2 regions of the Brachybacterium huguangmaarense genome follow, and region 2 is predicted to be linked to the other one. Evidence: predicted binding sites of a transcription regulator. Region 2 holds the regulator's gene; the other holds the start of a gene.

Region 1 (3,407 bases), 490 kb from region 2:
TCTCGATCGAGACGACCGGGAACCGGTCGGCCGCGAGACGGTCGGCGAAGAACTGATCCAGCTCGATGTGATCCATGAGGACTCCTTCAATGGGTGGCGATCTGATGCGACAGCGCCATTGATGGCCGCACGGCGACGGGTCTTGCGGACCGATCTCCTGGAACCACACTAGAGCGCCGGTTGTTCCCCGGTCTGCATGGTTCACATCTCCTTCACCATGGCGTCGCCCACATGGATCAGACCATTACGCAACAGAGGCGGCTATCCCGTGAGCAGGCTGAATCGCCGCCGAGAGGGGCTCCCCGCACCTCGCGGCACGGCCCGGAGGAGGCGCCGCGGACCGGGGATCCGGAAAACCCCCAGCTCACCGCCGCCCACAGGATCGATCCGCCTCGGCAGGAATTCCCGCCCGCCATGTCAGAACGGCGGCGGGCCGAGATCATCGTCGGGCCGAGCGGCGTCGTTTCCCTGGGAATGCCCGGGGAACGGCGGATCGCCGTGACGACCCTTCGGCAGCTCGATCGGGCGGGAATCAGCACCTTCGGAGGACCCCTCGCCGTGATGCACGTCTCGCGGTCTGTGCAGATGAGGCGCGCACAGGGGCTCGTCCGGGGGTGCGATCGGCAGCTCCCGACCGTCCGCCGGCGGATCCACGGCTCCCCGATCGTCCTGCCGGCCGCCGGGCTCGCCCGGTCGCTGCTCCTCGCGTCCCCGCTCCTCGCGTCGCTGCTCCTCGCGTCCCGGCTCCTCGTGCCGTCGTCGACGCTCGAGCTGTTCGTGAAGCCGCCAATGGTGCTCGAGCTCGACGGCGATCCGCGCCGACCAGAGGTCGGTGTCGTCGGGCACGTCGACCGAGGTGCCCGCACCCAGTTCCCAGCGGGTGACCCCTCGGGCGCGATCGGCGGTGGGCAGGCGGGAGGGATCGAGGCGCCCGAGCGTCTTGGCGAGATGATGCTGCCAGCACAGCAGATGGAGGTTCTCGACCTCGGTCCTGCCGCCCGCTGCGGGGTCGGCGTGGTCGTACTCCTCGATGTGGTCGCACTCCGAGGCCCAGGACACGGGCCGCGCGCAGCCGGGGACCGCACATGTCCCCTGGCGATGGCGGAGGTGCTCGAGCATGGCCGAGGTGGGCTGATACCTCTCCTGCCGCGCCGGGAGATAGGCGCCGGTCACCGGGTCGGTCAGCACCCGGTACCAGGTGCTCTCCCCACCGGCGAGGGACCGCGCCATCGCCGCGGGGATGGGCACGGTTCCGTCGAGCAGTCCTGGCTCGTCCCCGGCGCCGAGCAGGGTGGTGGACGGGATGGTCACGCCGATCCGGAACCGCGCGGCGGGCACCTCCACCCCACCGGTCTGCAGCACCGATCGGGTCGCGATCTCGTAGCGCAGGCGCGCGAGGGACATCGCTCGTCCGCTCGTCGCCACAGAGCCGTCATCGAAGGGGAGGGCCGCATCGCACCCCTCGATGCCGGGACCCTCGGGGGCGGAGAGGGCATGACGCTGGGCCGCCTGCACGGCCCGGGCCGCGGCGTCCAGGCGGATCGCCAGGGACCTGATCTCCGGGACCGGCCCGAGCACCCGCAGGCACGCGAGCCCCTCCTCGTCCACAGGAGTCACCTCGACCCGGCGGCGCGCCTCGGGCGTCTGCTCGGCGGCGAGTGGCCCGCGGGAGCGGGCCTGCGCGACGATCAGGCCGAGCTGCCGGGTGAACTGCTCGGCCGTGATCGCCAGATCCCACGACGCGACCTCGGCATCGACATCGACCCGCTGCGCGGGGGTGAGGTCCCGGGTCCGCTGGAGCACCCGTGACATCCACGGCACGGGAAGCTCGCCGGCCGCCAGCCGGACGTGCAGCTGCGGCAGCTCGGTCACGACGACGTGCGCCTGACGGATCCGCCGGTGGGCCACGTGCTCGGTGACGCGCAGCGCGAGGGCGACCCGGAGGTCCGCTTCATCGGCCTCGCCGGGATCGCTGCCGGGAGCATCGGGGTCCACCCAGAAGCGTGCGAGAGAGGTCATCTCCACAGCCAGGCGCCGCGACGCGGCCACCGCCTCGTCCCACAGCTCCCGCAGGTCGTCGGACAGCACCAGGTCGTCCAGCGTGCCCGCTCGCGCGGCGAGACCACGCCGGGTCAGCGGGGACAGACGGTGCCGCCGGTTCGTCCTCCAGTCCCGCACCATGACCACCCCCTTCGAACACCTGTTCGATCTCAGGATAGGGCGGCGGCCCGACATTCGGGAGAGCCGGGCTTCACCTGTGGACAACTCAGCCCGCGGAGGAGACGAGGGGCTCGCGAGAGCGAGGTGTGCCGCACGAAGGGAGCAGGGAGGCGGAGCGCGGGGACAACACGCCACACATGCCACATGCCCGCTCACGGACCCAGATCGCCGTGCCACGGTCCGCCACGGGGCAGGACCGTCCGCCACAGGGCAGGACCGACGTCCGCCGCGGCCACCGCCCCGTCTGCCGCGACCGCCTTCCCGACCCCCGCGCTACGCCTCGAGACGCTCGGCCCAGGCCGGTGCGGCGCGCAGGAGGCGTTCGAGGCCCTGCTCGCCCAGCAGGGCCGCACGCCCCGGCTCCGCGGCCGGGTCCTGCGGCCGCTCCGCGCGGGGATGGGCCAGCAGGGTCGTGCCGCGCGCGTCGGCGAGCGCGTACCCGAGCTGGGTCCACGCCCCCGCGAAGGCCTCGAGCTCGCGCTCGAGCCGCGCCGGGTCGACCACGAGTGTGAGCTCCACGCCGCTCTCGCGGGCGTCGGCGATCGTCTCCCACACCCGGCGCCCCGCCGAGGTCTCCAGTCTCGGCGCCGCGGCGGGAGAGACGGCGAGGGAGCGCCAGCCCGCCGTGCGGGCGGCGGCGATCAGGTCCGCGTCGGCGGGCAGGGCGAGGGTCAGTCCGCTCGCGTCGAGACCCGCGGCCGCGGTCAGCTCCTCGCGCAGCGTCTGCCAGCGGGCGCCGATCTCCGGGGCGGCGAGCGCCCGATGGCGGCGATACCCGGACGCGGTGGGCACGGCGCCGCGGTGCACGGCCCCGACCCCGTCCTCGCGCACGAGCACCGCGGGCGTCGCGCCGGGCACGCGGTCGGTCACGAGCGCGATCCGCTCGGCGAGACCCTCGGCGAGCAGCGAGGGCAGGTCGCGGAGGGCGCCGGTATCGGCGAGGGTGCGCTCCCCCGAGGGCAGGAAGGTCGCGGCGGCGAGCGTGAGGGGGCCGAGCGTCGTGGTCACGAGCGGTCCGCTGTACTCGAGCAGGGCGATACGCGCGGCGTCGAGCAGGCGGTCGGCGAGCTCCCGCGCGCGCTGCCAGGCGTGCGAGGTCCCGGCGCCGAGCCGCCAGCCGTAGCTCGTGAGGTCGCCCGTGGTCCCCGCGAGCAGGGACAGCGAGGCGGGCAGCACGTGGTCGGCAC
Region 2 (3,407 bases):
GCCGCGGGAGCGGGCGTCTCCGCGCCCTCGGCGCGCAGCCGTGCGATCGCGCTCTCGAAGTCCTCGAGGGACTCGAAGCCCTGGTACACGCTCGCGAAGCGGAGGTAGGCGACGAGGTCGAGGTCCTGCAGGGGCTGGAGGATCGCGAGGCCCACGTCGTGGGCGTCGATCTCGGCCTGGCCGCTCTGGCGGATCGCCTCCTCGACCTCCTGGGCGAGGAGGGCCAGCTCGTCGTCGGAGACGGGGCGCCCCTGGCAGGCCTTGCGGACGCCCGCGATCACCTTGGCGCGGCTGAACGGCTCGCTCACCCCGGAGCGCTTGACGACGGCGAGCGAGGCCGTCTCGACCGTGGAGAAGCGCCTCGAGCAGTTCGGGCACTGCCGACGCCTGCGGATCGAGGCGCCGTCGTCGGCGGTCCGGGAGTCGACGACTCGCGAATCGGGGTGGCGGCAGAAGGGGCAGTGCACCTGCGCAGTTTATCGTGCACGGCGCCCGCGGCGCCCGGTGCGATCACGGTGTTCGCCGCGGGCACCGCGCGACGATCCGGGCGGGCCGATGCCGTCAGCGGGCGGCGCCCTCGACGACGGGCAGGTCGAGCTGGGTCCCGGCGGTCACGCGCGAGGTGGGGAGGTCGTTGGCCTGCTGGATCTGGAGCACGTAGTCGCGGGGGTCCATGCCCTCCGGCGCGTAGGTGCGTGCATAGCCCCACAGCGTGTCCCCGGGCTGGACGGTCACGGACACGTACTGGGGCCCGCCCACCCAGTCGGCGAGGGCCGAGGGCGCTCCCGAGAAGATCATCGCGGTCGCGGCGAGCACGAGCAGGACGGCGAGCACGAGCAGCGTGCGCAGGGCGCGCCCCCGACGGGTGAGCTCCAGTCGAACGCTCTTTCGAGCGATCGCGGGGCGACGGCGCGGACGGGGCTGCGCGAGGGCCGGGACGGCGGCGATGGTAGTCATGTCTCCGAACTCCTGTTCGATCGAATACGTGTACGACTGTAGGGGCGACGGGTGCGACACGCAAGACACGATCGAACACCTGTTTGGTTTCGGTGCCCTCGGCCCCTACTGTGGTCAGCGAGATCACTCCACCAGAGGGGTCTGACATTCGAGCTCCGCGGCCGCGGCACGAGGCCGGGCCCGGGCGAGGCGCCCGGCGCCCGCCGGCGCGACGGCGGCGGGGCCCGGGAGACGACGAAAGGCCCGCAGATGACGCCGACCACGCCGAGCGATCCCGCCCTCACGGACGGCGGGGCGCCGTCGAGCGAGCTGTCCGCGCGCCAGCGCACGATCCTCGAGACCATCGCGGCGGCCATCGCCTCGCGCGGCTACCCGCCGACGATGCGCGAGATCGGGGACGCCGTCGGCCTCACCTCGCCGTCCTCGGTGTCCCATCAGCTGCAGGCGCTCGAGCGCAAGGGCTTCCTGCGCCGCGACCCCAAGCGTCCGCGGGCGATGGAGATCGTCATGCCGGACGACGCCGGGGATCCGGGCGAGCCCGTGGCCGAGGCGCTGCCCTCCTCCCCCTCTGTCGCCGTGCCGCTCGTCGGCCGGATCGCCGCGGGGGTGCCGATCACGGCGCAGGAGCAGGTCGAGGACGTGTTCACCCTGCCCGAGCAGCTCGTGGGCAGCGGCGACCTGTTCCTGCTGGCCGTCGTCGGGGACTCGATGGTCGACGCCGCCATCTGCGACGGCGACTGGGTCGTCGTGCGCTCGCAGAACGTCGCCGAGAAGGGCGAGATCGTCGCGGCCATGATCGACGGCGAGGCGACCGTCAAGACCTTCGTCCAGCGCGACGGGCACATCTGGCTCATGCCCCACAACCCCTCGTTCGCCCCCATCCTCGGGGACGACGCCGAGATCCTCGGCAAGGTCGTCGCGGTCCTGCGCACCGTCTGAGGACGGCGCCGCCTCACACGCGGGCGAGCCTCCCGAGCGCGCCGAGCGCGACCTCGGGGTCCTGAGTGCGCCACAGCGGCGGCATCGCGCTCACCAGGAACGAGCCGTAGTGCGCCGTCGCGAGCCGGGGGTCGAGCACCGCCACCATGCCGCGGTCCTCGGCCGAGCGGATCAGGCGGCCGGCGCCCTGCGCCAGCAGCAGCGCCGCGTGCTGCGCGGAGATGGCCATGAAGCCGTTGCCGCCGCGGGCGCCGATGCGCTCCTGGCGCGCGGCCGTGAGGGGGTCGTCGGGCCGCGGGAACGGGATCCGGTCGATCGTCACGAGGCGGCACGCGCGACCCTGCACGTCGACGCCCTGCCACAGCGAGAGGGTGCCGAACAGGCTCGTCGTCTCGTCCTCGCGGAAGCGCCGCACGAGGTTGGTGATCGAGTCCTCCCCCTGCAGTCCGATGGGCAGGGCGCTGCGGGCGCGCACGTGCTCGGCCGCGAGCTGGGCCCCGCGCCGCGAGGAGAACAGGCACAGCGCTCCCCCGCGCGAGGCCTCCACGAGCTCGGTCAGGTGATCGAGCATCGAGAGCGACGGGCCCTCGCGGCCCGGCGGCGGCAGGTGCCGCGCGATGTAGAGGATGCCCTGGCGTGCGTACTCGAAGGGGCTGCCGACGTCGAGGCCGCTCCATGCCGAGGAGCCGCCGCCGCGCGGGCTGGACTCGACCTCCTGCCGGTCGGCGGCCCGCAGACCGATGCTGCCGGCGGGCGGCTCGAAGCGGCCGCCGAGGGCCAGGGTCGCAGACGTCAGCACGACCGTGCGGTCCTCGAGCACGGCGCCGCGCATCGCCCCGGCCACGCTGAGCGGGGCCACCTGGATGCTGCTGCGCCCCGTGAGCTCGGAATGGGAGACCGAGACGACGTCGTCCTCGTCGGGCGCCACGAGGCGCTCGCACACGTCGAGGATCTCCTGCAGGTTGGCGCGCACGGCCTTGCGGGCGCCGGCCGCGGTCGCGCTCCCCTGCTCCCCCGCGTCCTTGGCGTCGGAGTGGGCGGTGCGGGCCTCCGTGCGCAGCAGCACGAGCGCGTCGAGCATGCCCGGCGGCAGGTCGCCGATGACGCGCCCGTCGGGCATCTGGGCGAGGGCGTCGCGCAGGCTCTCCCCCGCGTCGTCGAGGGCGGTCGCGGCCATGCCGAGCCCGCGCAGCTCGCGCACGGCCCCGCGCACCATGGGGGCGGTGAGCGTCTCGGTCACGGCGCTCGTCACGCGGGACACGAGGTCGTGGGCCTCGTCGACGACGAGCACGTCGTGCTCGGGCAGGATGCCGTGGCCGTCGAACGCGTCGATCGCCATCAGGGCGTGGTTGGTCACGACGAGGTCGACGTCGCGTGCGATCGCGCGGTTGCGCTCGGCGAAGCAGGCCTCGACCATCGGGCACGAGCTGCCCAGGCACTGCGCGCCCGTGACCGAGACCTGCCGCCAGGCGCGGTCGGAGACCGGGGCGGCGAGGTCGTCGCGGTCCCCC

Evidence for each region. Region 2 encodes LexA, which represses DNA repair genes until DNA is damaged. Its sites were predicted from a motif close to TCGAACANNTGTTCGA; they were not measured.
Region 1: a site for LexA is predicted at 2,193-2,208, ahead of BRM3_RS10170 (HNH endonuclease signature motif containing protein). Genes of this name have one in related genera too.

Annotation. Positions count from the first base shown of each region.
Region 1 is NZ_CP107020.1:2,228,145-2,231,551, reverse strand. Features, by position in the region: gene BRM3_RS10175 (hypothetical protein) at 1-76, opposite strand, end outside; gene BRM3_RS10170 (HNH endonuclease signature motif containing protein) at 418-2,181, opposite strand; gene BRM3_RS10165 (hypothetical protein) at 2,494-3,407, opposite strand, start outside.
Region 2 is NZ_CP107020.1:1,736,525-1,739,931, reverse strand. Features, by position in the region: gene nrdR (transcriptional regulator NrdR) at 1-467, opposite strand, end outside; gene BRM3_RS07775 (LysM peptidoglycan-binding domain-containing protein) at 562-957, opposite strand; gene lexA (transcriptional repressor LexA) at 1,207-1,896, shown strand; gene BRM3_RS07765 (ATP-dependent DNA helicase) at 1,910-3,407, opposite strand, start outside.